Regions from separate parts of the Pelosinus fermentans DSM 17108 genome, predicted to be linked through region 2. Evidence: riboswitches for the same ligand, from Rfam matches in the RefSeq annotation. Region 2 holds a riboswitch; the other holds the start of a gene.
The links. Region 2 has a riboswitch for cobalamin ahead of cbiD (cobalt-precorrin-5B (C(1))-methyltransferase CbiD). Riboswitches for the same ligand answer to the same signal wherever they lie in the genome.
Positions count from the first base shown of each region.

Region 1: it holds a riboswitch for cobalamin, as region 2 does, so the genes downstream of both, nikB (nickel ABC transporter permease) here and cbiD (cobalt-precorrin-5B (C(1))-methyltransferase CbiD) in region 2, are expected to answer to the same signal.

Region 1 is NZ_AKVN02000001.1:3,740,822-3,748,557, forward strand. Features, by position in the region: gene FR7_RS17360 (ABC transporter ATP-binding protein) at 1-641, opposite strand, end outside; gene FR7_RS17365 (ABC transporter ATP-binding protein) at 631-1,419, opposite strand; gene FR7_RS17370 (ABC transporter substrate-binding protein) at 1,442-2,980, opposite strand; gene nikC (nickel transporter permease) at 3,044-3,865, opposite strand; gene nikB (nickel ABC transporter permease) at 3,866-4,807, opposite strand; cobalamin riboswitch at 4,926-5,106, opposite strand; gene FR7_RS17385 (STAS domain-containing protein) at 5,252-5,512, opposite strand; gene FR7_RS17390 (FeoA family protein) at 5,811-6,056, shown strand; gene FR7_RS17395 (FeoB small GTPase domain-containing protein) at 6,101-6,880, shown strand; gene FR7_RS17400 (nucleoside recognition domain-containing protein) at 6,877-7,736, shown strand, end outside.
Region 2 is NZ_AKVN02000001.1:2,610,721-2,618,456, forward strand. Features, by position in the region: gene cobJ (precorrin-3B C(17)-methyltransferase) at 1-330, opposite strand, end outside; gene FR7_RS12030 (cobalt-precorrin 5A hydrolase) at 357-1,418, opposite strand; gene cobM (precorrin-4 C(11)-methyltransferase) at 1,415-2,170, opposite strand; gene cbiT (precorrin-6Y C5,15-methyltransferase (decarboxylating) subunit CbiT) at 2,213-2,794, opposite strand; gene cbiE (precorrin-6y C5,15-methyltransferase (decarboxylating) subunit CbiE) at 2,791-3,417, opposite strand; gene cbiD (cobalt-precorrin-5B (C(1))-methyltransferase CbiD) at 3,402-4,502, opposite strand; cobalamin riboswitch at 4,584-4,757, opposite strand; gene FR7_RS12055 (ArnT family glycosyltransferase) at 4,903-6,444, opposite strand; gene FR7_RS12060 (NAD-dependent epimerase/dehydratase family protein) at 6,580-7,491, opposite strand; gene FR7_RS12065 (lysylphosphatidylglycerol synthase transmembrane domain-containing protein) at 7,504-7,736, opposite strand, start outside.

The sequences.
Region 1 (7,736 bases), 1.1 Mb from region 2:
GCCAAATCATGACAGATAAAAATCATGGATAGATTCTTTTCCCGCTGTATTCTGACCAGAAGCTCTATAATCTTTTTCTGCACCGATACATCCAGTGCACTGGTCGCCTCATCACAAACCAGGATCTCTGGTTCAAGCGCCAGCGCTCGGGCAATCCCGACACGCTGACGCTGCCCACCACTCATGTTGCCGGGATAGCGGTCGGCAAACTCTTCCGGCAGTTCAACCATACGCAAAAGTTCTTCAGCCTTTTTTTCCGCCTCACGGTCTTTTATCAGCTTAAAGTTGCGCAGCGGCTCACAAAGGATATCTTTTATTTTCATCTTTGGATTAAAGGCCTGCGAGGGATCCTGAAACACCATCTGGATATGCCGACGACTTTGCCGCATACGCTCTCCCGTAAGCCGGGTCAGATCCTCGCCCCGGTGGCAGATAGCCCCACTTGTCGTTGTATGGAGCTGCATGATCAGTTTTACCAGCGTGCTTTTACCGCAGCCGCTTTCGCCAACAACGCCGAGGGTTTCTCCCTGATAAAGGGATAGCGAAACATCATCACAGGCTGTCAGTATGCACCCATCAGCTATTGGAAAACGCTTTATGACATGCTCAATTGTTAAAATCGTCTCCTTGTCAGCTGACATAGCTTTTCCCTCCAACCTGCGGTACCGCATCTAACAGTTCTTTTGTATAGATCGACTGTGGCCGGGCGATAATCTCATCCGTTCTACCGGATTCTACGATCTCGCCTGCTTGCATAACGATCAGCTTATCCGACATATAAGCTGCTACACCGATATTATGCGTAACAATAATGATTGCCGTTTTATCTTGTTGGCAAATCTCCATCATTTCTTTTACTACCTGCGCCTGGGTTGTCACATCCAGAGCCGAGGTCGGCTCATCCGCCAGCAGAAGCCGCGGTTTAAAAACCATCGCCATTGCCACGCCAACACGCTGACGCATACCGCCGCTCAGTTCAAACGGATAGCTGTTCATAATATTTTCCGTATTAGGCAAGTGCATTTTTCTGAGCATATCTTCTGCTGCCCTGGCTGCTTCCTTTTTTGTCAACGGCGAGTGTTCACGTATATACTCTATGAATTGGCTGCCGATACGGGCGATAGGGTCCAGTATGCTGCCGCTGTCTTGAAAAACCATAGTTGCCTTTGTTCCACAGAGGCGACACCACTCAGCAGTGGTATTCTCCAATAGATTTTTTCCTTCAAAGAGAATTTTCCCGCCGCTTACACGCCCCTCATGCGGCAGGCAGCCAAGAATCGCGCGGATAACCGTTGTTTTGCCACTACCGCTTTCGCCTACAATTGCAAGGACCTCGCCCTCATCAAGCGATACATTAACATTCCGGACAATTTCACGTTCCCCATAGGATACTGAAAGGTCCGATACTTCTAGCAACATTTCAGTTCTCCTTTATGTGATATTATTTTTTAGCGGGTTTAATCTTATTGGTCAGCCAATAATAATCGGACGGATACATCTGGGCACCTTCAATCAAGGTTGAACTAATAATGTTTGTTTCCGGATAGCCCAGAAACAAAGCGGCCCCGTCGTTCATAATGATCTGCTGACAATCGATAATTAGCTGGCGGCGCTGTTGACGGTCAAACGTTGTGGAAAGTTCAGCAAACTTCGCATCCAGTGCAGGATTGCTGTAACCGGAGCCGTTCTGCGGATTATCGCCGTTTGTATTTGTTTTCCAGTACCAATTTAAGAAGATCTCCGGATCGCCGGTATTGGCAGTCGTAATGTTTGAAATTAAAAGGCCATATTCGCCGTTAATCCCCATTTTATCGATTAAGTTATAGTCCACCGTCTTGATTTTTACATCGAAACCAACCTTCTTCGCATCAGACTGCACAGCCTCAGCATAAATGGGCAGTTCAGCGCGGCTGTTGTATACTACAAAATCCACCGTAAGCTTCTTACCATCTTTTTCCAATACACCATCACCGTCAGCATCTTTCCAGCCCGCTTCGGCCAACAACTGCTTGGCACGTTCGATATTATAGCTGTTCGGATCCTTGAGCTGATCAAAACCGTAATCCATTGACGGCGGGACTGGCGCCTTGCCTTCAATAAAGGTTCCCTTCAGAATAACCTCATTGTACACTTTTCTATCACAGGCACTGATAAATGCCGCACGAACCTTCGGATCGCCCAAAACGCCTTGTTGATTAATCCGAGCTAATACGGTGCGCAGCGAGGCAATTCTGTCAACATGGAACTTCGCCGCATCATTAAAAAGACCAATGTCACCTGCTGCAATATTGACCGCCATGTCCACCTCGCCAGACTGCAAAGCCATTGCCCGTGTATTCGGATCATCTATGGATGGAATTTCAACCGTCTCATAAGGCACTACGCCGTCCCAGTAATAAGGGTTTTTCACCATAACTGCTTTATCCTTGACAAAAGTCTTGCACATATACGGACCGGTACCAATGGGTCCTTCCTTTGCAAAATTACGTGCCGGTTCAGCCGATACATCCACAATTAAAAAGAGCGGGTCAGCTAAAAATCCCGGCATATTAGGTTCCGGTTTTTCCGTAAAGATGGTAAGCGTTTGGCCCTCAGCCTTCATTTCTTTATACTTAAAAAACGTTACTGCCCGTTTATTCTTGGCAAAAGCTCTTTCTAGCGATGCCTTAACAGCAGCCGCATCCAACGGTTTACCGTTCGAGAATTTCACACCATCCCTAATTTTAAATGTCCAGGTCATGTGGTCGCCACTGATCTGCCAGCTTTCAGCCAGCCACGGCTGTACATTCATCTTTTCATCAAATTTCGCCAGGCTTTCCCCGATGCCATAGCGCATGACAACCCAGCCAAAATAATTTTCTGTCGGCTCCAGTGAATCGGCAAAGTTGGTTACACCAATTTTCAGAGTCTTTGTGTCGGCTTCCTTTTTACCGCTGCCGCCGCACCCCGCTATAAAGACCGCCGCCAAACACACTATCATAAGTACCCAGGTTAACTTTCCTAATCTTTTCAAGAAATCTCATCCTTTCTCATCTGTATTTATTCAATTTGCCCGCTGCGGGTCCATGATATCGCGCAGGCTGTCTCCCCATAGATTAAAAATTGTTACTACCATCAGAATTGCTGCCCCCGGATAAAGCATCAGCCAAGGAGCTGTTTGGATATGCTGTCTTCCCTCATTGAGCATAAGACCCCATTCCGGCGTCGGCGGCTGCGCGCCAAAACCCAAAAAGGACAACCCGGACAATTCCATGATCATTGTACCGATGTCCATCGCGGCCGTCACAACAATTGTCGGCAGGATATTGGGTAAAATATGGCGCCATAGAATATGGAGCGGTCTTGACCCGCTTGTTACAGCCGCGGCAATAAAGTCACGCTGACGCAGCTTTAGCGTAAGGCTGCGCCCCAAACGAGCGTACTTAGTCCAGCTGACCGCCGCCAACGCCAAAATTGCATTGATGATATTGCCGCCCAGCATGCCGGCAATAGCAATAGCCAGCACGATTCCTGGAAAAGCCAGCATCATATCGACAATGCGCATAAGTACGGTATCTACCTTTCCCCCCATGTAGCCCGCCAACACGCCAATAAAAGTTCCCACCACCGTTATCACGGCGACCAGCGACAGCGTCATCATCAGCGAAGTGCGTGCCCCATAAATAATACGTGACAAACAATCCCGCCCTAGCTTGTCCGTCCCAAACAAGTGCTCATCAGAGGGTGCCTGCAGGGAATGCCGCATCACCGCATCATACGGATCGTAAGGAGCCAACCATGGCGCAAAAATTGCAAAGCCGAGAATCAAAAGGACAAAAAATGTATAAAGCCAGAACAAGAACTTATCCTTTGTCAAATTTCCCATTCAGCATCCCCCTTTCTTCAGCCGCGGGTCAAGATACGTATAGGAAATATCGACCAACAAATTGATCCCCATATACAAAACTGCAATCCAGAGAACAAACCCCTGTACCAAAGGATAGTCACGCATCTCAATGGCATGTACTGCCATTTTGCCAAGTCCGGGCCAGGAAAAGACCATCTCAATGACAGCCACGCCGCCCAGAAGCCAGCCAATTTGCAGGCCTAAAAGCGTAATAAGCGGCAAGCATGCATTTGGCAGCACATGGCGCCAGAGAATTTTGTGCATAGGAAATCCTCGTATCCGTGCTCCGGTGATATATTCCTGTCCCAGTTCCTCTAAAACCGCTGTACGCACCTGCCGCGTATATTTAGCTGCCATCGCAATGGCCAGCGTCAACGTGGGAAGAATCATCCTGTCGAATGATACCTCTCCGCCCGCTATCGGAAACAATCTCAGCTTCAGCCCCAAAACATACAACAAAATGAGTCCTACCCAAAAGCTCGGCATGGATACGCCCAAAAACGAAGTGCCGCGAATAAGATAATCCAGCGGGCGGTTTCGATATACAGCCGATAGTATCCCGCACGGAACCGAGATCAGAAGCATTGTCACCGTCGCCGAGGCAGCAAGCACCATAGTTCCCGGCAGGCTTTGCCAGAGTCGGTCAGCTACGGGCATTTTTGCCGAATACGACATGCCCATGTCTCCCTGTAAGACACCTGCGAGCCAGCGGAAATACTGTACATGAAATGGTTTGTCCAATCCAAGCTGTGCCCGCGTCTCGGCAATTGTATCCTCTGAAACAATTGTGTCAGCTACCTCCAACAGCATCTCTACCGGATCACCCGGTGACAGATACATCAGAGAAAATGTCAGCAGACTCACACCGAAAAGAGTAATAAGCATCTGCATTAAACGATGTACGAGTTCTTTTCCCTTCAAATCACCCTCTCCTCTCTATAAAATAAAAAAACTCTCGGCATAAACCGAGAGTAAAACGCAAGCAGAAAACAATACGACAATTCGCATAAATCCCATCCCCATCTCTCGCAGGTCATATCGGTGATTTGTTATATAGGCAGTTCTCCTGACTCTGGATCATCACTCCCCCAAACCTTCCCAAGATATCATCTCAGTGGCACAACATGGGTTTGCTCCTCATTACAGTGGCGGGACCGTGTCGGCATTGAACCAAACTTCCCTATTAAGCCCCGAAGGGCACCTATACCAGCAATATATAATTGTAATAGCCATTCTCATCGATACTTTACAATAGAATCCGCTCTTTGTCAACTGTTGGAGTTTTTTGCAATAAATAGATAAACGGAGGAAATCCCCTTTAAAATCTCATGTTATTAAGCAAGATGTCATTCCATCCGACATGAATTAAATGGCTAATTTCCCTTTTTCATCTTCAATAATCAATTCTCCGCCATGCTTTAGCATCTTTTCACGCACATATTGAAAAACATGGATACCATCATGATCAAGATGTCCGATATTATTAATATTAACCACAATACGCCGATACCCATACTGCAAATGCTTCAGCATATTTTGCTCCAGAAAATTAAGATGCTCTACAAATACATCACCGCTTACATTCATATATACTTGTCGGTTATCAGTTGTTACCCATACAGACATCCATCTTCCTCCTTTTAAACCTTAAATAAACAAATTCACTTCATGTTTATATGTTTTATGAGCATAACCATCTTATTTTTCTTTTAATTATTGATAATCATTATCATTTTAACAATAATTAAAACATCTGTCAAATATTTATATTATTAATCAAGTGAATGCAAGTAACCAAATCTTTTGCTGTTCATATACTAAATTAGATTCCCTTACTTATATGTTAGCCGCGGCTAACCATATTTTTTCCTATAAATGTTAGCCATGGCTAATATGAAACCATTTTGCCAAAGGAGGATTTATAATGAATACTGCATTAACAACAATTCCATTATCAACACTGGGCATAGGATCTGTATGCCAGATCGTATCCCTTAATTTACAAGGCTTACTGCGCCGCCGCATTCTAGACTTAGGTATGGTACCAGGAACGCCTGTCCAATGCATTCGCAAAAGCCCAGCAGGTGACCCTGTAGCCTATATGGTACGTGATACTCTCATTGCTTTGCGCAGTGAAGACGCCAGTCAAATTCATGTGAATCCGATGTAATCCTGGTTATAACTGTAGCCAACAAATTTAGGAGGAGAATGAGAATGAGCAATTCTACGATTGAAGAACATCAGAAATTTCTGAGTGAGCATTTTGGAATTTCAACGACTCCTGGGCAATTTACGGTAGCTTTAGCTGGTAATCCTAACGTAGGAAAAAGCACTGTTTTTAATGCGCTAACCGGCTTACATCAGCACACAGGAAATTGGCCTGGAAAAACCGTTGATAATGCTCAAGGAAGTTTTACGTATCTCGATCGCTCTTTTTTAATGATCGACTTACCTGGCACTTATTCGATCTTAGCCCATACAGTAGAAGAGCAAGTTGCCAGAGACTTTATTTGTTTTGGCAAACCGGATGCAACACTAGTAGTATTAGATGCTACCTGCCTTGAACGCAATCTTAATTTGGCATTGCAAGTCATGGAAATCACACCGAAGATTATTGTTTGCGTCAATCTGATTGATGAAGCAGAAAAGAAAAATATTAAGATCGATATCTCTGCTTTACAAAAAGATTTAGGTGTACCAGTTGTTGCCACTGCTGCCCGTAATGGAAAAGGTCTCGACACCCTGCGTCAAAAGTTATATGAAATGTCTACAGGGCTTTGCACCCCAGCTCCCAGACAGATTAACTATTCTTCTGAAGTGGAAAATGCTATTCAACAACTTCTGCCAAAAGTATCAAGATTAATCGGCTCGAATCTCAACCCTCGCTGGGTAGCGCTGCGATTATTAGATGGAGATAAAGCTTTTATCAACAGCATCAGTCAATATCTTGATTTTGATCTGCATTCAACACGCTTACAGGAGGTTGCTGTATGAGCGCTGCAATAAAACCTATGATCACCCTGGAGGAAATATGCACTGAGGCGGAAAAAATCCGCCTCAGTAATCCCGACTTAGGTGATAAAATTGTATCTGATATTTATCAAAACGCTGAAATGATAGCAGGGCCAGCCGTAAGTAAAAATTCCACTGATTCACGCAGTTGGGATCATAAGCTAGACGACGTTTTAACCTCCCGATTATTTGGTTATCCTATCATGTTTGCTTTACTTAGCGTCATCTTCTGGATTACGATTGCAGGGGCAAATGTTCCCTCTCAAATGATTGCTGACACGCTTTTTGCATTTCAGGATCAGCTTTTAATCTGGTTTGAATTAGCAGGAGCTCCCTCCTGGTTAACTGGTATATTAGTCTTAGGTATGTTTCGCGGCCTCGCCTGGGTTATCGCGGTTATGCTGCCGCCTATGGCAATCTTCTTTCCCTTGTTCACACTGCTGGAAGATTTAGGATACTTACCAAGAGTAGCCTTTAATCTCGATAATATGTTTAAGAAATGCCGTGCTTGCGGCAAGCAAATACTCACCATGTGCATGGGGTTTGGCTGTAATGCTGCTGGCGTCGTTTCCTGCCGTATCATTGATTCTCCTCGTGAACGATTAATTGCTGTGCTGACTAACAACTTTGTACCATGCAATGGACGATTTCCTACCTTGATTGCGATCGCCACTATTTTTATGGGCGGTATGGTGGTATCAGAATTACAAATTGCAGTAGCCTCACTAGTAGTAACGAGCTTAGTTGTGTTAGGAATTTTTGTAACCTTTGCTGTATCTTGGGCTTTATCACACACACTGCTAAAGGGAGAAGCTTCTTCGATGGTCTTAGAGCTGCC
Region 2 (7,736 bases):
TAATACGGCAGCAGAAGCTCCCACGGCACTTATTCCTGGTATGATAATGACTTCTGGGCGAATAGCTGCTTCGTATTTCATGGCTAACTCTAAAACCAGACCTGCCATGCCATACACACCTGGGTCGCCGCTAGAAATAACGGCAACCTTTTTTCCTGCTAAGGCTTGATCCACGGCACTTTGACAGCGCTCAATTTCTTGCATCATACCAGTGCCGATAATTTTTTTATCAGTTAATAATTCAGAAACTAATTGAACATAGGTATTGTAACCCACGATTACATCCGCATTTTCAATACTTTCTCTGGCTCTAGGACTCATGTCAAGCAAACTGCCTGGTCCTATTCCAACTACTGCTATTTGACCGGGGCAATGGCCACCGTTACATTCTTGTACTTGGTCTTTGGAAGAAGAAGTTTGTTCGACTGTCCCGCTAAGATTGCTGCTGCTGCACATACATTTCCCACTCCTATCTCTTTTTTAACAAAATTTGATTCTTCTAATTGATATGTTTCAATACACTCCTGCAATTGCTCGTTAACGAAGAAAATACTAGGTACATTCAACTGTTGTATGGCTGATAGTAATCCTTCTTCATCCTGTTTTACAATCGTACTGCCAATAATTGAAATGCTGTTTATACTACGTCCAATTTGTGTACAAGCATCTTTCATTGCTGCTAAGATTTCTTCCTTGCTAGTATTGCGCCTGCAACCTATACCAACTGCAAGAGTCAAGGGACGTAAATATAATTGATTCTTGTTGATGGGCAATGATTGATCCGTAATAATAACAGCGGCATCATATTTTTCATTAGGTAATTGAGATAAATCTTTAAAAATAACACCTTGTTTTGCTGCTTCTTGATCATATCGATTTTGATTGATCAAAGTTTTATCTAAGAAAAATTTGACAGTATCATTATTGACAATAGCAGAATTAATTGTTTTTAATTGGGTAAATGGTTCTATCTTTAAATTCAGTTTTATGGCTAACATATCTGCTGCTGGTTTTTGTGCAAGATCGGTAGCTGTAGTAATGACAGGCTCAGCATCTGAAATTTCTGCAATTAAGTGTGCCAGTTCGTTAGCTCCACCAATATGTCCTGACAATAGACTAATTATATGTTTTCCATTATCCCCCATTACCACAATAGCTGGGTCAACACGTTTATCAGAGATATGGGGAGCGATCACTCTCACTACAATACCTGCTGCCATTATAAACAAAAATCCATTATATTTAGAAAATATATCACCGATTAGCTTGCTTAATGAATCATAAGATATTGATTTTATTGGATTGCGTCCTGTTTTAGCAAAAACATCCGCTTTTTTTCCCAGTTTAGCCAGCTTTTCTGCTAATGCATCACCCAGTAATGCGCCCTGGTTTGTTACGGAAATGATTGCTAACTTCATTTTGCATCTCGGTACATATGCCCAAATTCGGGGGCATACAATCTAGAAAGTGCATATTGACTGTCTAAACAGCGCCCTACAACAATCATCGCAGTGCGATCAATCTTTGCATCAGTGACAATTTTCCCAATTGTAGAAACTGTACCTCTAAAGATTTTTTGATCAGGCCACGATGCTTTTTGTACGATCGCTACTGGAGTATCTTGCTGATAACCACCATCTATTAATTCTTTCATAACGCTGTCTATCATATGTACACTCAAAAAGATACACATAGTAGCATTATGACTGGCCAATAAAGCCAGTTTTTCTTTTTCAGGCACTGGTGTACGGCCCTCAAGACGTGTAATGATAACCGTTTGCGATACATCAGGTAACGTATATTCACGTTGTAAAGCTGCGGCAGTTGCCAAGAAAGAACTGACGCCAGGTATCACTTCATAAGAAATATTCTTCTTATCCAGGGCATCCATTTGTTCTTGAATAGCCCCATAAATACTTGGATCTCCAGTATGTAATCGAACCGTTTTCTGGCCACGTTCTGTGGCCTTCTCCATAACTTCTATAACCTGATCCAAAGTCATAGAGGCACTATTATAAATAGAGGCTCCCTGCTTTGCTAGCGACAGCAAGGCTGGGTTTACTAACGAACCCGCATAAATAATAACATCTGCCTCACCTAATAAACGTTGTCCTTTTACAGTAATAAGCTCAGGGTCCCCTGGACCTGCTCCTACAAATGATACATGCATGAATGAACCTCCTGATTAATTAAAATTCTCTAACGAATAGAGTCAGATATTCTTAGTGGATGTAATAACATAAATTGGATTTAAAGCTTGCAGCATATTACTTGTTTTAATATGTTTGATACGTGTTACTTGCATACCGAAAGCTTCTACGGTAAATTCAGGTTTAGCTTGCATAGTATGTAAAGCTTCATATAAAGTTTCAACGGTAATTGCCGTAATTACTAATCGTCCATTTGATTTTAATAAATAATTACTTTGCTTTAAGATTTCCTGTAAATGACCACCGCTGCCTCCAATAAAGATTACATCAGCCTTTGGAATGTTCTGTAATACTGTTGGAGCAGTTCCAGAAATGACTTCAACATTAGCCGCCCCAAATTTTACAGCATTAGCACGAATTAAATCAACTCCCTCTGGATGACGCTCTATAGCATATACAGTACCTTGGGGAGCCTGAAGAGCAGCTTCAATTGAAAGAGACCCAGTACCTGCACCGATATCTATAATAATATCGGTGGGGCATATCTTAGCTTTATTCAGAACTAAGATACGAACTTCCTGCTTCGTCATTGGTATGTCGCCCCGCAGAAATTCATCATCGTTAATACCTGGAAAATATGTCATATTGTCACCACCATTACACAATGAGCAAATCCATCGACTTCTTTGATTTCACCTAATGTTAAGTGTTTAATTTTCTCATTTTCATAAGATAAATTAGCACATAACCATACCTTTGAATGTAATGGCCACCCATGCCCAATGAGTACGTTTGCAATATATAAAGGATTTTGTTCAAAATCAGTTAATATGCCAAGTTTTTTTTCAGGATCATAATTCAGATCAATATCTTTGGCTTGTCGTCCATGCATACTAATCAAAACTGCATCCTGCCAGATTTCAGTGATCCTGGCAAAAGCTAACTGCATCGAACTAATACCAGGAATAACCGTTATCTGTGCCGGGGAAAATTTGGTTTTAAGGGTAGCTAAAAAACTATAAAAGCCAGGATCACCGGAAACCATTACAACTACATCGTTATCCATTAGGGAGGTAGCGATAAATGTTAATACCCCTTTTAGGTCATTGTCAATTACCTTAGTAATCCCATGATCAGGAGCAAAGGTTGCAAGAGCACGCTTACTGCCTGCTATCACCTTTGCATCTGCAATGATGCGGCTAGCCACTGGCAAGATGTAATCAGGTGAACCTGGTCCTATTCCTACAACTATTATTTTATGTTCCATCCTAACTTGCCTCCAATTTCTCGTGCCGTATCATCAACCGCCAATAAATCACCTTGCAGAGTGATCATTGCGGTACCTACTTTTAAATCACCAAATACATATCGTTCAGCCCGAATGCTGACTCTTTCAGCAATTACACGATACACATCATTTAATTTAAATTGTGCAATTATGGGCATAGCGGCTTCTGTAGTATTGCACATTAATATCTCTTGTATAGCTTGCTGCGGAGCACCAAGGGCAGCCATGTAGGCGGCTAAAGTTTCAAAGCGAGCATCAGCTACACGGTTATGAGTATGAAAAATTCCAGCAGCTACTTTTACGAGCTTTCCTAAGTGCCCAAAAATTAATACTTGTTTCATACCATATTGCACAGCACTTTCTAACATATGTCCGATAAAATTACTAGTTTGGATTACCGTTTCTGTTGGCAGATGATATCGGTTAATAGCAATATCCTGACCAATTTTTCCAGGAGCAAAGACCACTTCATCATATCCTAAGGCCCTCACCATTGATATTTGCGGTGACAGTGAATTTTTAAAGGCTTCCTCTGACATTGGCTCAACAATGCCTGTAGTACCTATAATCGATAAACCGCCGATAATACCTAAAGTAGAATTTAACGTACGTTTTGCTAATTTTTCACCTTCAGGTATCGAAATAGTAACCGTTACGCCATGACCATCAGGTAATACATCCTGTATTGCTTGCATGATCATTTTACGTGGGCCAGGATTAATAGCAGGTTGTCCAACAGCTACAGATAGACCTGGCTTTGTTACAATACCGACTCCTATACCAGCTTGCAGGATTATTTCATTCGTAGTATTAATTTCTATTTCGGCAGATATAGTTGTGCCATGTGTTACATCGGGATCATCGCCAGCATCTTTTATTACACTGGCTTTTCCACCAGTATTCAGGCGTTGACTTGTGGCAATGTCTACTTTAATAAGATGTCCCTGTGGTGATGTAACATCAACCATTGTGGGGGATTCACCTTTCCACGCTAACAGGGCTGCTTTAGTGGCAGCAGCTGCACAAGTACCTGTAGTAATTCCTGATCTCATCTTTTTTGACAAAATAAAATCCCCCTGCAGACAGAGGGTACAATAAACCAAGTGATTAATTTATTCTACCACCTGCCTATCCTTCGTAGTCATAATGGTGTGCTAGAATAGGTAGGTCTCCTGACTTTGGTTCATTATACAGCTAAACCTTCCCGGGATTTCCCAGTGGTATTCCTTAGCTGCATTCCCCAATACAGTGGCGGGACCGTGCTGGCTTTTAACCAGTCTTCCCTTTTAAGCGTAAGCACCTATTCCCATAGAGATATTAAATTATTGTTATACTCGGCATTAAACTTCTGATGTTGTATGTATTCCACCAGCGAATAAATATTTCCTGCTATTCTTTGATTAAATATAAAAGTTAAACTTTATTTTGATAGTAGAGAACATTTTTCGACCCACATTTTTAGTATCACTCTTTTAGCAACAATAGTTTGTCACTAATGCAAGATAAAATGATAATCGATTGGCGGGTTGCAACTGTTAAACGATCATATTCAGATTTTCTGATTAGAAAATAAGAACGCTGGCTTTCTTGAATCAACTCATTAAAATCGGTACCTAGCACGATCTCCTTGCCATAAACGTTGGTGTAAAAAGCAAAACCAGGACGCAAGAATTTTACTACATACACTGGAGATTTGCCATCGTATTGACGGTTAAATTCTTGAGCAATATTTTTAGTTGTGAACATAGGCGCTGCAGCGGGAATCAGTATAGCTGTTAGAACCATGGAAAATAAAGTCATCGATATGATTTTAGTCCAAAAAGCGAGACGAATTTCGTTTTTCCATCCAAAATACGCTACCAAGGAAGACATTAAAATAAAAATTATGGCGGATATATATATGCCATTTGCCAATAGCGGCATAGCTTTAATCCCTATAAACATAATTCCTATAAATAATGCAGTTAGTATACTTAAACCTATAGACAAACTTGTAAAATGACTTTTATCATGTGATGTCCAAAGACGATCAATATACCAACCAACAATCATGGATAATGGTGGGTACATAGGTAAAATATAGGATACCAGCTTTGTTTGAGAAATAGTAAAAAAGGCAAAAATAAATAATGACCAGATATTTAGAAATAATAGAGTTGAAGAATCATATGTACTTTTCGTTAGAGAACTCCATATGGATTGAATTATGAACCCTGTCCAAGGAAAGAAACCCAGAATAAGAACTGGAACATAATAATACCAGAGTACACCCTCAGGATGCTCTGGAGATGTGAACCTTGTAATATTATGAAAGCCAAGAAACGTATCGACAAAAATACTTCCGTGAATATTATACATCAAGATATACCAAGGTGCAGCTATCGCAGCGTAGAGCAACAATCCCGAGAATATTTTCATACTTTTTAATAAAGCCCAGTTACGTGTAATAAGTAGATAAAAAAAGATAATTCCTCCAGGAAATAATAATCCAATAGGTCCTTTCGTTAATGTAGCTAATCCAGCGAATAAATATGCAATATAATATTTTTTCTCTACAAAAGCTAATAAAGAAGCAGATAGAAAAAAAAGTAAAGTAATATCAGTTACGGCAGCCTTTCCCAAATAAAAAAATTCAATACTGGTAGCTAATACTAACGCTCCAGCAACACCGGCTCGTTCATTAAATAATCTGCGACCAGATTGGTATACCAGTACTGTACAAGCAACAGCTAATACTGCAGAGGGAAAGCGAGCAGCAAATTCATTCATACCAAAAAGTTTATAAGAGGCAGCTACTAACCAATAATACATGGGAGGCTTATCATACCAATACTCCCCATAAATACGAGGGGAAAGAAATTCATTAAAGCTAAACATTTCTTTAGGCGTTTCTGCATATACAGGTTCATCAGGATCTAACAAAGGGATTCCGCCCAAATTAAAAAAAACGATTAATAATGTAATTATAGCCACCAGCCAAAAACCAGTTTCTAACTTTTTAAACATTTGGTCCGCAACCTCCGAAAGTTGAATTAATTAGATGAATAGGATTTATAACAGCAATGGATATATTATTACTTAACAACGCTGGTCATGTATTTGCGTGTTAATAATAATATATCCCAAAGAAAAATTTAAGGTTTAGATGAGGGAGTGATATGTTTTGGCTAATCCCTCTAAAAGCATCATATGTGGTTGCCAGTCTAAATTTTTCCGTGCTGTGGCATTTGATAAAGAAGATTTATAAATATCGCCTTCACGTTTTTCATTATAGTTTCTCACTACCATCTTACCAGCGACATTTCCCATATAATCGATTAACATATTAACACTTGTTTCTGTTTGTGTACTAATATTGCATATTTTGTTAGCATGATCGACTAATAATGATTGATAATTAGCATTGGCGACATCTCCAACGTAAATAAAATCTCTTGTCTGGCTGCCGTCACCAAAAATCAAGACTGGTTGATCTTGACGAATCTTGCGAGCGAAAATACTAATAACACCACCCTCGCCCCCGTCACCTTGACGGTCTCCGTATACATTAGCATACCGTAATATCATATAATCAAGACCATAGACTTCCTTATATAATGACAAATAATTTTCACAGGTTAACTTGCTCAATCCATAAAAAGAAGTAGGTGCTTTTGGACTTGTTTCCACTACAGGTAGTGCTGTTACATTGCCGTACACTGCGGCTGTAGAAGAAAAAATAATACGCTTTACATTCGCTTTTCGGCATGCTTCTAAAATATTTACAGTACCTAATATATTTATATCACAATCATAGTCTGGCATTTCTAACGATTTATGTACCATAGTCTGAGCAGCAAGATGAATTACAAAATCAAATTTTTCAGTCATAAATAGACTAAAAATTTCATCATTACGAATATCTAACTGAATAAATGTAGCGGCCGGATTGATGTTTTCCCTTAATCCAGTACTCAAATTATCAATAATCACTACCTGACATTTTTCTTGTATTAATTTATCAACAACATGTGAGCCGATAAAACCAGCTCCGCCAGTTACTAATACTTTCACTCTACATTCCTCCTATTTAACATGATTGGCTAAAAATCTATGTCCAAACACTTTAATGGTAAAATATAAACCAATAACAAAGGGGAGATACTCGACAATAATTCGCCAGGCTACAGCCACTATCCCTACAGTTCCTGATGGTAGAAAGCCACTAAATAAAAGAACAAATCCGCCTTCAGCAATACCAGATCCTCCTGGTGTGGGAGCAAAGTAAAGTAAAATGTTTAACAAAATCATCCTCCCCA